4 regions of the Buttiauxella sp. AC142 genome follow, and region 1 is predicted to be linked to each of the others. Evidence: predicted binding sites of a transcription regulator. Region 1 holds the regulator's gene; each other region holds the start of a gene.
What was found. Region 1 encodes PurR, which represses purine synthesis genes. Its sites were predicted from a motif close to CANGCAAACGTTTGCNTG; they were not measured.

Region 1 (4,215 bases):
GAACACGCTCGTCCCGTGGTCGCGCAAAAGGCGCACGTTGTGAAATCCACAACGAAGAGCACAGAAAAGAACAGTAAGAGTAAACAGAAAACCACTACCGCCAGCAAGAAAAGCACCACCACCAAGACTGCAAGCAAGAAAAAAGAAACCGCTGCCGCGAAAAGTAAAACCGTTAAAAATGCCAGCAGCACCAAAACCAAGAATCTTGCCAAAACCGACCGCAAAAAATCCTCTCAGCTCGCAAAAGTCCAGCCTGTTACTTTCACCGAAAAATGCAGTAAACCTCGCAAAGGTTACAAAACGCGTTGTGTGAAAGTTAAAGCAGAGCATCCAACGACTATTGCTCAGGCGCATAAAGTCCGCGTGCAAAAAGCACAAAAAACGGCAATGAATAAATTGATGGGCCAGATTGGCAAACCGTATCGCTGGGGAGGCACGTCGCCAAATACCGGTTTCGATTGCAGCGGTCTGGTTTACTACGCTTATAAAGACCTGGTGAAATTCCGCATTCCGCGCACCGCGAACGAGATGTACCATCTGCGTGATGCTTCTTCAGTAGACCGTGGCGAACTGGAAACAGGCGATCTGGTCTTCTTCCGCACCCGTGGTCGCGGCACCGCTGATCACGTTGGCGTGTATGTTGGCAATGGCAAATTCATCCAGTCACCTCGCACGGGTCGCGATATTCAAATCACGTCTTTAAGTGAAGATTACTGGCAGCGCCATTATGTGGGTGCCAAACGCGTTATGACCTCAAAAACCATTCGTTAATCCCTCTTCGTAAAAACTCGCACTTGCCCTTAAACGGGTAAGTGCGTTTCTCTTTTGCTTTTCCTTTCAATTTGTTAACCTAAACCCGCACTAAAAGTGTTTATTTAACAATAGATACCCTAACTCATTTGAGTCAACGATGCGGCTCGAAGAATGATGGGTAATAAGGAGTTTGCAATGTCGTTCGAATTACCTGCACTACCATATGCGAAAGATGCTTTAGCCCCGCACATCTCTGCCGAAACGCTGGAATACCATTACGGTAAACACCATCAAACCTACGTCACTAACCTGAACAATCTGGTTAAGGGCACCGCGTTTGAAGGTAAAACTCTGGAAGAGATCGTTCGTACTTCAGAAGGCGGCGTATTCAACAACGCAGCACAGGTGTGGAACCACACATTCTACTGGAACTGTCTGGCGCCAAACGCAGGTGGCGAACCAACAGGCGCACTGCTGGAAGCCATCAATAAATCTTTTGGTAGCTTTGCTGAATTCAAACAGCAGTTTACCGACGCGGCTATCAAAAACTTCGGCGCGGGTTGGACCTGGCTGGTTAAGCAAGAAGATGGCGCATTAGCTATCGTTTCAACGTCTAATGCCGGCACCCCGCTGACCACTGCGGCAAAACCGCTGTTGACAGTAGACGTATGGGAACATGCTTACTACATCGACTACCGTAATGCTCGCGCAGGCTACCTTGAGCATTTCTGGGCGCTGGTGAACTGGGAATTTGTTGCGAAGAATCTGGCAGCGTAAAACCTAAAAGATATGGGCCGCGATTGCGGCCCATTTTAATCAGTGCAGTACGGCAGTTAACGCGCCACAGACGATCAGTGCCAGAACAATGACCGTTGTGGTGATTGAAAATTTCAAATCTGTGCTCATCAATAAACTCCTTTTAATTACCTTACAATCGGTGTGTCAGAGTGATTTTCCCACAACCAGAAATAAAAATCCTCCTGGTTTTAACCTGATATCGCTTTTCCCTCTTCCACTTTTCTTCCGGATAGGCCAAAATCCCTCGCTAATTTATTGCGTACCATCAATTCTATGCCCTCCTTCCGTTTTATGTCGCAATCCCGGCATACCCGCAACCCAAACGTTGCCTCAGGAGTCAGTGTACGCAAACGTTTAACATATTAGTTATCAGGAGTTTACGATATGGCCTGGAGTGAAATTTAATGGCGACAATCAAGGACGTGGCGAAGCGCGCAAACGTTTCCACTACAACCGTATCACATGTGATTAACAAAACTCGCTTTGTGGCGGAAGAGACTCGCAATGCGGTCTGGGCGGCAATCAAAGAATTGCACTATTCACCTAGTGCCGTCGCACGCAGCCTTAAAGTTAATCACACCAAAACGATTGGTCTGCTTGCCACTTCCAGCGAAGCCCCTTATTTCGCCGAGATCATCGAAGCCGTGGAAAATAGCTGCTTTGAAAAAGGCTATACCCTGATTCTGGGCAATGCGCACAACAACTTTGAAAAACAGCGCGCTTATTTATCAATGATGGCGCAAAAGCGCGTCGATGGCCTGCTGGTGATGTGTTCTGAGTATCCGGAATCACTGCTGACAATGCTCGAAGAATATCGCCATATCCCCATGGTGGTGATGGACTGGGGCGAAGCTCGCGCAGACTTCACCGACTCTGTGGTCGATAACGCGTTCCACGGCGGTTATCTGGCCGGGCGTTATTTGATTGAACGCGGCCACCGTGAAATTGGCGCCATTCCTGGCCAAATGGAACGTAACACCGGCGGCGGTCGTCACGCAGGCTTTATGAAAGCGCTGGAAGAAGCCGGTATCGCCATTCCAGAAAACTGGATTGTTCAGGGCGACTTTGAGCCAGAGTCTGGGTACCGCGCGATGCAGCAGATTCTCGGCCAGTCTCATCGTCCAACGGCAGTCTTCTGTGGCGGGGATATTATGGCGATGGGCGCGATTTGTGCCGCTGATGAAATGGGTCTGCGTGTGCCGCAGGATCTTTCAATTATTGGCTACGATAACGTGCGTAACGCCCGCTTCTTCTCGCCAGCACTGACCACCATTCACCAGCCAAAAGATTCGCTGGGTGAAACGGCGTTTAACATGTTGCTGGACAGAATCGTCAACAAACGCGAAGAGTCGCAGTCCATTGAAGTGCATCCGCGCCTGATTGAACGCCGCTCCGTAGCCGACGGTCCGTTCCGCGATTACCGCCGCTAAAATAGCGTAGGTCGTACAGCAGCGTCATCCGACAGTTCTGACGTAAATGGTGGATGACGCCTGCGGCTTATCCACCCTACGAACTCTGTGAAGCAGCGCTGTCAGGCTCCTGCAACCACTCCTGATTCATCGTTTCGCTATCTCCCAGATAATCTAATAACCAGGCTAGCGCGGGTGACGCATCATTTTGCTTCCACGTCAGGCAACACGCGGCATCCGGGAATGGGTTATCCAGCGTCAGCTCGCACCATTTACCGGAATCTACCCACGGCCTTGCGATATGCAATGGCACCATACCGATACACAAACCTGCACTCAGGCAATCGGAACCCGACTCCCAATCTGGCACCACTACACGCCGCTGGTTATCCAGCAGCCAGGTAATACGCTTTGGCAAGGAACGCGAGGTATCTTCCAGAACCAGCGACGGCCAGGCACGTAAGTCGTCATCACTTAACGTACCGCCTTGTACCGCCAGGGGATGATTTGCAGCCACCACGCAACGCCAACTCAGTGTCCCCATGTCCCGGAAGGCAAAACGCCCACCGACAGGAATGGCCTGCGTTGCGCCAATCGCAACTTCAACGCGCCCATCCGCCAGCGCGTCCCACACACCGTTAAACACTTCCTGATAAATATGCAGCTCGATATCCGGGAAATGGCGGTAGAAATCCAACACCAGCTGGCGCGTGCGTTCGGGTTTTACAATATTATCGACCGCAATCGCCAGGTGTCCGCGCCATCCATTTGCGATCTGCTGGCACTGCTGCCGTGTCGTCATCATTTTTTTGATAACAGAGCGCCCTTCCTTCAAAAAAAAGACGCCCGCGGGGGTTAATTCGACATCACGATGACGGCGTTCAAACAGCGGAACAGCTAACCATTCTTCCAGTTGCCGTACCGTATAGCTGATGGCAGACGGAACGCGGTGCAACTCCTGTGCAGCACCGCTGAAGCTGCCATTGCGCGCCACCGCATCTATCACTTCCAGCGAATATTCAGACCACATTTTTCTGCTCACAAATTTTTTGAACGCAATAGACAAATATTAGCGTTTCACAAGCGTAATTGCACTCCGTACACTCTCGCGGCAATCAACCTGCAAGATAAATCAAGAGAAAAACATGCAACCATCAAAAGGATTTCTTATCTGGCTGGCCGGATTAAGTGTGCTGGGGTTCCTCGCCACAGACATGTATCTGCCAGCTTTCGCGGCTATTCAGCAAGATTTACA
Region 2 (4,215 bases), 810 kb from region 1:
TCAGTTTCGTCGTTCTTTTGCGTATTCGAGGTCAGGTAGTGCAGGCGAAGCATCAGCGCGTCATAGCTATCTACGGTGCTGATGTCCCATCCGACTAAGGGATGGGTCTGGATAACATCACTATTTTTTTCCATCATAACCCCTTTTATACGTGTGTTTAAGACAACGGTTCGCGAGGTTTAATGCTTGTTTAATGTGAAGCCAATTAAGTATATCAATGATTAAGCTAATTCGACGGAGAAATAAATACCTTGCAACACATTTTTTACATAAAAGCGTGTATTTGGACAATTTTTAAGCAGGCGGATGTTTGTTGATATCAGTCAAATCTGAGTTGTGAGCGGGAAGGGAAATATTTAAAGAGTGAAATTTAAACAATAAAAAAACCGGATGGCGACACCCGGCATAAAAAATAACGAGGGAAAATTATTTTGGTGATGGTATGAAAGCAGCGGTACAACATTGAATTTGCCACTTCCAGGATGGTTTTTAATCCGCAGCAAACCAGTCGTCGGCGCTTTCCCAGGTTTCTTGCAATATTTCGCTAATACGATCGCGAGTTTCTTTGCTGGCCCCTAACACTGAAAGGTTGTTAGCAGCGGCATAACGCACCTGAACATGGCTTTCGTCTTCAGGATAATACTGGGTAATACGGCGTGAGAGTTCATTGGCAAGCGCATCAACAGCGCCTGGCGGCAGAGATGTAGTTTTGGCAATAGTGACTTCAATACGCATAATAGCCCCCTGTATAATATACTGGATATTTATACAGTCATATTCTCAGGTATGCAACAGGGGGCATTAAATTTTATTATTTTACTGACCAGTTGACTTGTTCGCCGGCAAGGAAAGGTACGATGCTATCGTCAGAAGTCTCAATGATTTCTGGGATTTGTACCGGAGTACGCACCAGTTCAATGGTTTCTTCGTTAACCGGTAAACCGTAGAAACGTGGGCCATTCAGTGAAGTAAACGCTTCGAAATGCTGCATTGCATTCATTTCTTCAAAGACGGTCGCATAAGCGCCCAGTGCCGAAGGAGCGTTAAAGCAGCCTGCACAACCACAACTCGCTTCTTTACGGTGACGTGCGTGCGGGGCTGAATCCGTGCCAAGGAACACGCGGTCGCATCCGCTGGCAACCAGCTCACGTAACGCTTCCTGATGAACGCTGCGCTTCAAAATTGGCAGGCAGTACAGGTGAGGGCGAACGCCGCCAACCAGCATATGGTTGCGGTTAAACATCAGGTGTTGTGGTGTGATGGTCGCGCCCAACAAGGAGTTTCCTTCCTTCACATACTGTGCCGCGTCTTTGGTGGTGATGTGTTCAAACACCACTTTCAGTTCAGGTAGTTGCTTACGCAGCGGTTCCATCACGGTTTCGATAAAGCGTGCTTCACGGTCGAAAATGTCGATGTCTGCATGAGTCACTTCGCCGTGAATAAGCAAAGGCATGCCGATTTTTTGCATACGCTCAAGCACCGGTAAAATCGCGGCGGTGCTGGTCACGCCGTGGCTTGAGTTGGTTGTTGCGTTGGCAGGATAGAGTTTTGCAGCAGTAAACACGCCTTCGTTGAATCCGCGCTCAACTTCGTTCGGGTCAAGGGAGTCAGTCAGGTAGCAGGTCATCAACGGCTCAAAATTATGCCCTTGAGGCACCGCATCCAGAATGCGTTGACGATAAGCAATGGCGGCTTCAACCGTTGTCACAGGCGGCACCAGATTTGGCATGACAATCGCGCGACCATAAATTTCGCTGGTATAAGGCACCACCGTTTTTAACATCTCACCATCACGAAGGTGAACATGCCAGTCGTCTGGGCGGCGAATTTTTAATACCTGAGGTAGTACGGTCATGAAAGTGCTCCGGCGTAGGAAGGAAATAACGATGATTTATGCCGGGCACAAAGGATAAGCGCAAACGTTTCGCTTTGCACCCATTTCGTTGAGATTTTCACGGGGAGAAGGTGTTCTCCCCGCAGGAAAGCCGATTACTCAGTGAAAGGAATCACAATCTCGCCAGGTTTAACTTCAATCCCTTTAGCGTATTTCTTAGCCAGTTTTTCGCCTGTGCTGTTGTCTTCACTCAAAATATAAGCGGGCTGCTGGTTAAAGTAATTCCGTAACGACTGATTCAGATAGGGAATCAGAGTCTGAACAATCGTCTTCATTTTTTCTGGCTCGACGGTGGCGTCTACCACTTCCATTTCCTGCAAATAAATAGCGCCTTGCTCTTTATTGAAGGTCGGTAAAGCCTTTAATTTCAGTTTGATATTGGCTTTTTGGTTACCGAATAGCGACGTCATATCCAGATTAGCATCGCCCGTCAGCGTGATTTTGTTTGGCTCTTCACGGCCAATCGCACTGGCTAAATTGGTCAAAACAATATGAGCATCGGCAACACCTGGCAGGCCAATGTCTTTAGAAAAATTATTACGTTTATGCAGCGCCTGGTTGATTTCCTGCTCGCTGATGGTGTATTGCGTTAGCTGGTTACAACCCACCACTAATCCGCTCAGCATCAATGCTGCGGCTAACACTATCTTTTTCATGGAGTTCCTTAACATGCTGCTTTGGTCACAGATCCTGACATAAAGCATGATGTTCTACCAGCGCAGGCAGTGCTACAGGAAAAGCCTTAATTTTTTATTCAGCACAATGTGTTTATGAACCAGAAGTTGAAGGCGGGTGGAATTACCCGCCGTAGAACCATGAACAATCTTTAGATCGCATGAGATGACAGCAGATTAATTTGCGTCTGTTTGGCCATATTATCGCGATAGGCAGCAACCCGGCTTGGCCACTCAATTCCGGCAACCAGCGTCAGATTACGCAGCAGCGGGAACAGATGAATATCATCTTCTGACAGCTCGCCGTTAACCGCATTGGGCTGAACAATCAGCTTATCGAGCTTGCGCAAATCATCGCTGATTTTCTTGATAAGACCGGGTGAGTGCGTCAGAAGATCGGCAAAGGAACCGATCATCGCCTCTTTCTTTTTGGTGAAATAAGCACGCGCTTCGGGTGTGGCAAATTCATCGAATGGCGCTTTCGCAATGCGGGGTATCGTCAGTTGCTGAACATAGCTCTGCACATGGCGCAGCCACTCGGAAATCGCGGCGTTAGTGCTGCCAGTAATTAACGGTTCGCCATCGAGTTTATCGACGTAATACACGATATCCATGCTTTCGGGTAGATAACGACTATCGTCTTTTTGCAGGATTGGCGCCATTTTCTTGCCAATCATTTTTGTCGGGGTAGCTTCATCGTCGTTTAACAAGACTTTTAACTCGATGGGGATGTTCTTTAAGCCAAAAATCATGCGTGCTTTAAGGCAGAAAGGGCAGTGATCGTAAATATAAAGCTTCACGTTACTCCTCCATATCAATCGTCAGGAAAAATCCGTCAATTTTTGAGTATGGAGGAGAATACCAGGGGCTGCAAACTAGTTGCCCGGTTCAAGCATCGAGGGTTCAACAGGTTTCGTGCTGAACTGCCACCACAGCGCGAAAAGCGTAATGATGCCAATAATCCCCAGCATCACCCACGGAAGTTCCGGCTGATTAATGCTTTTCCCTGCGTCATAAAGCCACCCGCCGCCCGCATAACCGAATGCGCCACCGATGGCCAGGCCCAGCCGACTGAACCCCATATAACTGCCGCGAGCGCGTGAATCAGCGAGCGATGCACTCAGCGTTTCGCGAGCCGGTTCGGCAATAATGGAGCCAATGTAAAACACGCAAATCAGGGTAAACAGCTGCTGAAGATTGCTGCTTAAACCCATCGGCAACATCGCCAGCGACATCAGCAACAAACCGGCCATCAAACGTTGCTCAAGACGAAAGCGTTTTTCGCTCCAGCGAGCAATTGGGTACAGCAGCGTTAACGAGAGCGCCGCTTCAATGGCGTACATCCATTTCACTGCGGCAGGCGTCCCGGCAATTTCGTTGACCATAATCGGCAGCATCAACATTACCTGCACCGCTAACATGTAATAACCGGCTAGCGTCAGAACATAAGTGATGAAGCGTTTGTCACGCAGCACACGCCCCATGCCTTCGAGCATCGGTGTGCGAATAGTGGAAAGTTTATAAGCAGGCAGCAGCCAGGCATTGACGCCTGCGCAAATGACAAACATCACGGCGCCTACAGCACACACCAGACGGAAATCATATTGCAGCAACCAGCTTCCAAGCAGGGCGCCAATCACCGCCCCG
Region 3 (4,215 bases), 1.1 Mb from region 1:
CCGACATGGAGTGCAGAAGAAAATTGCCTCTACTGGACAGACATTCTCGAAAATGAAATTCATCGCTATAACGTCGAAAGCAAAAAACACGATGTAATCCAATTTTCAGAGGAAGTCGGCTGTTTTGCTTTATGCGAAACGGGCGGTTTTATTGTTGCGCTGCGAAGTGGAATTTATCTCACGAATCGCACTGGGCTTATCACTCATAAAGTTTGTGATAATCCCAATAATCCGGCTTTGGCTCGTTTTAATGATGGTGGAACTGACAGAGAAGGGCGTTTTTACGCCGGAACATTTTGGGGACCGGGCGATTACAACGGTGCGTTACTGTGCCGCGTGGACAACGATCTGACGCCGCATGTCATCCAACATGATATTCACGGGGCTAATGGTTTAGCGTTTAGTGAAGATAAAAAATGGATGTTTACCTCCGATACCCCAAATCGAGTGATTTACCGAACCCCTTTAAATGAGCAAGGTGAACCGGGCAAACGCGAAGTGTTTAAGCGTTTCGAGCCAGGGCAAGGCATTCCTGACGGCGCCGCAATTGACGTGGAAGGCTGCTACTGGACAGCATTGTTTGATGGTTATCGGATTGCCCGTATATCGCCGACCGGTGAAATACTTGAAGAATACCGTTTACCGGTGCGATGCCCGACAATGGTGTGCTTTGGCGGCGATGATATGAAAACGTTGTTTATCACAACGACGCGAGAAAATATGGATGATGCAGAAGTTGCTGCGAAGCCATTATCTGGGGCGATTTTTATGCTCGGCGTCGCGGTTGCGGGAATGCCCAAACTGAAGTTTAAACAGACGCAGTAAGCCAGCATGGCGCTGGCTTACTGCCAGTGTTATACCGGATCGACAGGCACTACGTTTTCGCTTGGATAGCAGCCGAGCACTTTCATGGAGCGAGTGATTTCACCCAGTTCGCGCAGAGCTTTACGCATCGTTTCATCGTTCAGGTTTGCCTGAACATCCAGATAAAACATCTCTTCCCACGGATTGCCGTTAATCGGGCGAGATTCCAGTTTCGTCATAATCAGATTGTGATTACGCAGAACCAGCAGCGCTTCTACAAGAGCACCGGCTTGTTGACCGGTAGCGATCAGCAAGGTCGTTTTGGCAGGGACCTGGTCGGTCACTTCTACCGCTTTGCGTGCCAACACAATGAAACGGGTAATGTTCTGTGTCTGGTTTGCCAGGTTGCGTTCAAGAACTTGTAAACCATAAAGCGCACCGCCGGCTTCGTTGCCCAGAGCTGCAACAAGTGGAGAATTTGCCTGAGCCACTTTTTCCATCGCCGCAGAGGTGCTTTCGCAATATTCAATTTTCCAGTGCGGGTAGCGATTAATGAACTGGCTGCATTGCTGGAACGGTTGCGGATGACTGTACACCGTCTGGATAGTGTTCAGATCGGTTGTGCCATTAACTAACACACAGTGGTCGATTGGCACGGTCATTTCAGCAACGATAGACAAGCTGGTGTGTTGTAATAAATCGTACACATCATTGATGGCACCTGAGCTGGTGTTTTCTAGCGGTACGACGGCGTAATCGGCCTGGCCCGTTTCAACCTGGTTGAAGATGTCATGGAACTTAGCGCAGCCACTTTCAATAAACTGTTCAAAGTGACGAGCGGCATACTGACGAGCGGCAAGGTGCGAGTAAGAACCTTTTGGGCCGAGGAACGCGATTCGAGCTGATTGCGGATTAGTTTTATTAAGATGCTGCTGCAATAGCGTTTGCTGTGTCAGGACTGAGTCTTCAATGATAAGTTGAAACAGACGAGTGATGTAATGGGCGTCCAGATTATGCGTTTTACCCAGAGTAATCAGGCGCTCCAGCAAATCTCGCTCACGATCGATATCACGCACTGGGCGATGAGTCGCAAGTTTCGCCTTTCCGACTTCTACAGCCAACAAGCGACGTTCTGCCAGCAAAGCCAGCAGTTTTACATCCAGTGCACTGATTTTATCGCGTAGTGCCAGCAATGGGTTTGTCTCACTCATAACGCTACCTTTTTAAATTCCATAAAAAAGGCCTCCCCGCTGGGGGAGGCCTGTTTGTTCGTCTTCGCATTCTTTATCACACGACGAATTGCCTCCCATTCAGGGGAAGGTAAAAAAGAATGCGAAGAAAAACGGAAATAATTTCATGGGCGGTTCCTGATAAGTCGTACAAGTAAGGTACCCGGTCTGTTTTCGCTCTGTCAATAAAAAACGCGCCCGGAGGCGCGTTGGTGTGATTGATAAAGCTAAAATTTACTCTTCTTCAATTTCCGCGATAGCAACGTCTTTCACTGAGCCTGCTGTGCGACGCGCTTCACCTTTGTGTTGCACTTTATTCAACTGCCGCTCCAGTTTGTTAATCAAATCGTTGATAGCCGTATACATATCATCGTGTTTAGCGCTCGCTACGAGCTGGCCGTTTGGCGTATTAATGGTGGCATCAGCCACAAATCCTTTCGGTTCTTTGGACAAAACAATGTGTGGATTAATTAGATGAGTTTGCCACTTGTCCAGTTTAGTGAGACGGTCTGCGACGTGCTGACGAATAGCTGGGGTGATTTCCATTTGCTTGCTGGTAATGTTCATTGTCATAAAGTTACCTCTTGTCTTTCCCGTCTTGGTAACTCCAGCATACCTTTCTGAATGTCAAAATGCGTGATGTGAATCACACTATTTTGTCACATTTTGTCAGCAAACCCTTTTTGTGAGGCAGGACAGGATCTCTGTTTTTAAAGCTTGTGGAACGAAGAAATTGCGTCCATATTTGATGGGATGACCTGACGCTAAACCGTTTCAGTTTGGTGTTTCAGGCAATAAAAATGGCAGCCACCAGGGCTGCCATTTTGTTTTTATAAATCAGCGAATCAGGCTTTGCTGCTATTAGCCGCGATAATTTTAGCAACTTTATCGGCCTGAGCCGGCATTTGCATTTCGCGGTAAGCATTTTCCATCAACTTCAGACCATCACGAGTGGCCTGAGTATCAGGGAAATCGCGCAACATTCCTTCGACACGGTTAACTACTGCAACCCACGCGCCGCGTTTAGTGTAGTATTGCGCCACCGAAAGCTCATATTTCGCTAAACGATCTTTCAGGAACACCAGACGCTTGGTGGCATCGGTGACATACTGGCTGTTCGGATAACCACGAACCAGTTTAGAGAAATCGTTGAAAGCATCACGAGCATGAGCAGGATCTCGGTCTGAACGATCTACACCGAAGAAACCTTGTAATGCGCTATCATCCAACGCCATATCCGTCAGACCACGCATGTAAAGTACGTAGTCGATGTTTGGATGGGTAGGATTCAGACGCATAAAGCGATCGATCGCAGCCTGAGCCAGCGGCAAATCAGCGTTCTTATAGTAAGCGTAAATAAGATCTAACTGCACTTGCTGTGAGTAAGGCCCGAACGGATAACGGTTATCCAGCGCTTCCAGTTGCGTTATCGCCGCTTTAAAGTTACCGTCCTGCAACTTTTGCTGGGCAGTCGCATAGATCTCAGAAGGTGGATTATCAGGAACCTCATCCTTGGAACTGGAGCAACCAGCCAAAGCCAGGCTCAACGTGGCTGCTGCCACCAGATATTTCATACGCGTCATGACGTTTTGACTTTCCTCAGAATGTTATCCGGGAGGCTCACAGTACCAGCTCCCGATAAAGACCAGCTACAATAGCACACTATATTAAACGGCATTGCCGTAAAACCCAACGTTAACGAAGAAGCTGTCTATGGCACAACTAGTACAACTCACCGCAACAGTGTCCGAATCTCAACTCGGTCAACGCTTAGATCAAGCTTTGGCCGAATTGTTCCCTGATTATTCACGATCGCGCATAAAAGAATGGATTCTTGAACAACGCGTGCTGGTCAACGGCACGATCAGCGACAAGCCAAAAGAAAAAGTATTGGGTGGCGAGAGCGTCACAATCAATGCAGAAATCGAAGAGGATGTGCGCTGGGAACCACAAGATATCCCGCTTAATATTGTCTATGAAGATGACGATATTCTGGTGATTAACAAGCCGCGAGATTTCGTTGTGCATCCTGGTGCGGGTAATCCTGACGGAACCGTACTAAATGCACTGCTGCATTATTATCCACCGATTGCCGATGTGCCGCGTGCGGGCATTGTGCATCGTCTGGATAAAGACACCACCGGTTTGATGGTGGTGGCGAAAACAGTACCGGCGCAAACTC
Region 4 (4,215 bases), 920 kb from region 1:
TGAAGAAAAGCGCTATCAATGACGACGGAACAATTCTGTGCTGCAGCTGTATACCGGCGGGCGATGTGGAATTAGCGGGAAATTAAACAGCCTGATCGAGGTTAAGGTCGTTGCTTAACGGTTGCGGCCTTAATCTGTCATTCATCACTTTTATTGCATCACCCAACTGCATCGTGCGGCCAGCCAGTTGTAGACCCGGTTGCGCCAGTAAGCAGAGTGCCGCGTTGTCACCCGTTTCGACCACCAGCAGATTCACTTGCTGCATATCATCGCTTAACCATACACAAGCGGCGTCGCCAGGAATCGGCTGCCAGCAATCACCGTGAGACATAAAGTGCCAGCTTTTTGGCATTTGCGGCTTGAGGTAACGAATCGCCACCAGCGCATTTAATACCAGTTCCGCGCGTTGTTCTTTACTTAAAACCAGGTCGCGACATTTTTCTTCAAAAGAGAAAAAAAGCGCGGCATCGTCGACACAAAATCCAGTATTTTCAAAGGCATCAGGAGTAAGCATTTTACGTGGGAAACGCGAACGGAAAAGCATACCATTGGCTAAATCGAGCATCATACGATCGTGCTCTTCGTCATAATACCAACGCCAATTATCGTCCGGTTTAATCCGCATAATTATTACCTTCTCTCTTCTTCCCGCGATTAAAAATATCCTTATCGCCGCTTCGTAAATGAACACATTAATAAAAGACCAATATGTTCAAATTAGCAACAGTAATGGAATATAAAACAACCGGAGCAGGAAATAAAGCTCCGGTTGTCTGGAAAGTAAAATGATTACAGACCTGAAATGATTTCTTTAATCAGCGGCGGGCCTTTAAATATGAAGCCGGAATATATTTGAACCAGTGAAGCGCCAGCCGCCATCTTCTCACGCGCGGCAATCACTGAATCAATCCCACCTACGCCAATAATCGGCAAGCGACCATTTAATTCTTGCGACAGGCGGCGAATAATTTCGGTACTTTTTAACTGAACCGGACGACCACTTAATCCACCCATTTCATCGCAATATTTCATGCCCTGAACCAGGCTACGATCCAATGTGGTATTGGTGGCAATTACCCCATCAATATTATGGCGAACTAAACTATCAGCCACCTGGATCAATTCTTCTTCAGAAAGATCCGGCGCGATCTTCACGGCGACCGGCACATATTTATGGTGCAATGTCTGAAGTTCCTGCTGCTTATTTTTAATCGCAATTAAAAGATCGTCTAAGGCTTCGCCGTATTGCAGCGTACGTAATCCAGGGGTATTTGGCGAAGAAATATTGATCGCGATATAACCCGCATACGGATAAATTTTATCCATGCAGATCAAATAATCGTCTTTGCCTTGCTCAACTGGAGTGTCTTTATTCTTGCCGATATTGATGCCCAATACCCCATCGAAATGAGATTTTTTGACATTCTCAACCAGGTTATCAACCCCGAGGTTATTGAACCCCATGCGGTTAATTAAACCTTCAGCTTCAACCAGACGAAAAATGCGTGGCTTATCATTTCCAGGCTGTGGGCGAGGCGTGACAGTGCCAATTTCAATGGAGCCAAAGCCCATGGCACCCAACGCATCAATGCACTCACCGTTTTTGTCCAGGCCTGCGGCCAGACCCAATGGGTTCTTAAATGTCAGTCCCATGCAAGTCACAGGTTTTGACGGCACATTTTGCCGCACCAGCCATTCGAGAGGTGTACCTGTTACACGACGCAATTGCTGAAATGTCACTTCATGAGCGCGCTCTGGATCGAGCTTGAATAGGGCTTTACGAACGAAGGGGTAGTACATGAACTCTCCTGGATTCCCGGTATGCAAACCGGGGCAGTATTATTAACGATAACGCCCCTGAATGGAATTGACCTGCAACAAAAAACACCGAATCAACGCAAACGTTTTCTTCTCTTTGTCCTTTATGCGATTTCTGGCAAATGAAAACCAGATAAATCATTTAGTGGAATAACACTTCTGCGCGAATATCACACTCAATTGTTATCAATGTTACCTAAAAGCAAACATTTAGTTATAAGGAAACAATATGCGTGTGATAACCCTGGCTGGAAGCCCGCGCTTCCCCTCTCGTTCCAGTGCGCTGCTGGAATATGCCCGCGAAAAATTAAGCGCTTTGGATATCGAGGTATGTCACTGGCATCTACATAACTTCGCTCCAGAAGATTTGCTGTACGCCCGTTTCGACAGCCCGGCACTGCTCGCGTTAATTGAACAATTACAGCAAGCCGATGGGGTGATCATCGCAACTCCTGTCTATAAAGCTTCGTTTTCCGGTGCGCTGAAAACCTTGCTCGATCTGCTGCCTGAGCGTGCGCTGGATAAAAAAGTCGTTCTGCCTTTGGCAACGGGCGGCACCGTGGCACATATGTTGGCGGTCGATTACGCCTTAAAGCCTGTGCTTAACGCCCTGAAAGCTCAGGAAATCCTTCATGGCGTATTTGCCGACGACAGCCAAATTGCGGATTACCAGCACAAACCGGTGTTCAGCAATAACTTACAACAGCGTCTTGATAGCTCGCTGGAAACGTTCTGGCAGGCACTGCACCGCCGGGATTTTATCGTCACCTCCCCTTTTAAGGCGCAAGGAGTTGCCCATGTTTAATCTGCTAAAACGAACCGCGCCCTGGCTGATGCTGACTGGCGCTCTGAGCCTCAGCGCCACCCTGCACGCCGCAGAAACCGGGCCAGAACAGTTACGCATCGGATATCAAAAAGGTTCTGTGAGCATGGTGCTGGCAAAAAGCCATCAGCTGCTGGAAAAAGAGTATCCGCAAACCAAATTCCAGTGGATTGAATTCCCGGCTGGCCCGCAAATGCTGGAAGCGTTGAATATTGGCAGTATCGATCTGGGCAGCACCGGTGACATTCCACCAATTTTCGCCCAGGCGGCAGGCGCAGATCTTGTGTATGTCGGTTCTGAACCGGCAAAACCAAAAGCTGAAGTGATTCTGGTGCCAGAGAACAGCCCGCTTAAAACCGTGGCCGACCTGAAAGGGCATAAAATCGCTTTCCAGAAAGGCTCCAGTTCCCACAACCTGGTATTGAGAGCGCTACAAAAAGCCGGGCTGAAATTTACCGATGTCCAGCCTGCTTATTTAACACCAGCCGATGCTCGCGCCGCATTCCAACAAGGCAACGTTGATGCCTGGGCAATTTGGGATCCGTATTACTCCGCAGCACTATTGAACGGTGGCGTACGCGTGTTAACCGACGGCAGCGAGCTGAATCAGACGGGTTCTTTCTATCTTGCATCACGCCCTTATGCCGAACAAAACGGTCCGTTCCTGCAACACGTTCTGAAGACCTTTAGTGATGCCGATGCGTTAACTCGCACCCAACGTGACGCAAGCGTTGCGCTGCTGGCAAAAACCATGGGACTGCCGGAAAACGTGATTGCCACCTATTTCGATCATCGCCCACCAACGGTGATTACACCTGTCAGCGCCGAGACTGCGGCAAAACAACAGCAAACCGCAGATCTATTTTACGACAACCACTTAGTGCCTAAGAAAGTCGATATTCGCACCCGCATCTGGCAACCCGCTAAAGGAGATAAATCATGAGTCTGAATATGTTCTGGTTCTTACCTACCCATGGCGATGGCCATTACTTAGGCAGCAACGACTCCGCACGCCCGGTTGACCATGGCTACCTGCAACAAATTGCCCAGGCGGCAGACAGAATCGGCTTTACTGGTGTACTGATCCCAACAGGGCGTTCTTGCGAAGATGCCTGGCTGGTTGCCGCCTCCATGATTCCGGTGACGCAGCGTTTGAAATTCCTGGTGGCACTGCGCCCAAGCGTAACCTCACCAACCGTAGCAGCACGCCAGGCCGCAACACTTGATCGGCTTTCCAACGGTCGCGCTTTATTTAACCTGGTCACGGGTAGCGATCCGGAAGAGTTAGCGGCAGACGGCGTGTTCCTTAATCATCAGGAACGTTACGAAGCTTCCGCAGAATTTACCCAAATCTGGCGGCGCTTGCTGGAAGGCGAAACGGTCGATCACGAAGGCAAACACATTCAGGTTAAAGGCGCGAAACTGCTGTTCCCGCCGGTACAACAACCGCGTCCACCGCTCTACTTTGGCGGCTCTTCAGATGTGGCGCAGGATTTGGCTGCCGAACAAGTTGATCTTTATCTCACCTGGGGCGAGCCACCGCATTTAGTCAAAGAGAAAATTGAGCAGGTTCG

Region 2: the regulator PurR is predicted to act here: its motif matches at 1,913-1,930, upstream of pyrC (dihydroorotase).
Region 3: the regulator PurR is predicted to act here: its motif matches at 2,704-2,721, upstream of raiA (ribosome-associated translation inhibitor RaiA).
Region 4: the regulator PurR is predicted to act here: its motif matches at 1,895-1,912, upstream of pyrD (quinone-dependent dihydroorotate dehydrogenase).

The regions. Positions count from the first base shown of each region.
Region 1 covers NZ_CEEDCH010000001.1:2,331,246-2,335,460, forward strand. Annotated here, with positions in the region: gene AC0IWZ_RS10750 (C40 family peptidase) at 1-771, shown strand, start outside; gene sodB (superoxide dismutase [Fe]) at 949-1,530, shown strand; gene cydH (cytochrome bd-I oxidase subunit CydH) at 1,570-1,659, opposite strand; gene purR (HTH-type transcriptional repressor PurR) at 1,956-2,981, shown strand; gene punR (DNA-binding transcriptional activator PunR) at 3,058-3,990, opposite strand; gene punC (purine nucleoside transporter PunC) at 4,106-4,215, shown strand, end outside.
Region 2 covers NZ_CEEDCH010000001.1:1,524,842-1,529,056, forward strand. Annotated here, with positions in the region: gene bssS (biofilm formation regulator BssS) at 1-134, opposite strand, end outside; gene dinI (DNA damage-inducible protein I) at 490-735, opposite strand; gene pyrC (dihydroorotase) at 812-1,855, opposite strand; gene AC0IWZ_RS06930 (lipoprotein) at 1,990-2,550, opposite strand; gene grxB (glutaredoxin 2) at 2,721-3,368, opposite strand; gene mdtH (multidrug efflux MFS transporter MdtH) at 3,444-4,215, opposite strand, start outside.
Region 3 covers NZ_CEEDCH010000001.1:3,424,197-3,428,411, reverse strand. Annotated here, with positions in the region: gene AC0IWZ_RS15975 (SMP-30/gluconolactonase/LRE family protein) at 1-825, shown strand, start outside; gene pheA (bifunctional chorismate mutase/prephenate dehydratase) at 855-2,015, opposite strand; Phe leader region at 2,037-2,163, opposite strand; gene pheL (pheA operon leader peptide PheL) at 2,115-2,162, opposite strand; gene raiA (ribosome-associated translation inhibitor RaiA) at 2,268-2,606, opposite strand; gene bamD (outer membrane protein assembly factor BamD) at 2,879-3,616, opposite strand; gene rluD (23S rRNA pseudouridine(1911/1915/1917) synthase RluD) at 3,747-4,215, shown strand, end outside.
Region 4 covers NZ_CEEDCH010000001.1:1,408,478-1,412,692, reverse strand. Annotated here, with positions in the region: gene AC0IWZ_RS06370 (YcbX family protein) at 1-86, shown strand, start outside; gene zapC (cell division protein ZapC) at 83-625, opposite strand; gene pyrD (quinone-dependent dihydroorotate dehydrogenase) at 790-1,800, opposite strand; gene ssuE (NADPH-dependent FMN reductase) at 2,048-2,623, shown strand; gene AC0IWZ_RS06350 (sulfonate ABC transporter substrate-binding protein) at 2,616-3,584, shown strand; gene ssuD (FMNH2-dependent alkanesulfonate monooxygenase) at 3,581-4,215, shown strand, end outside.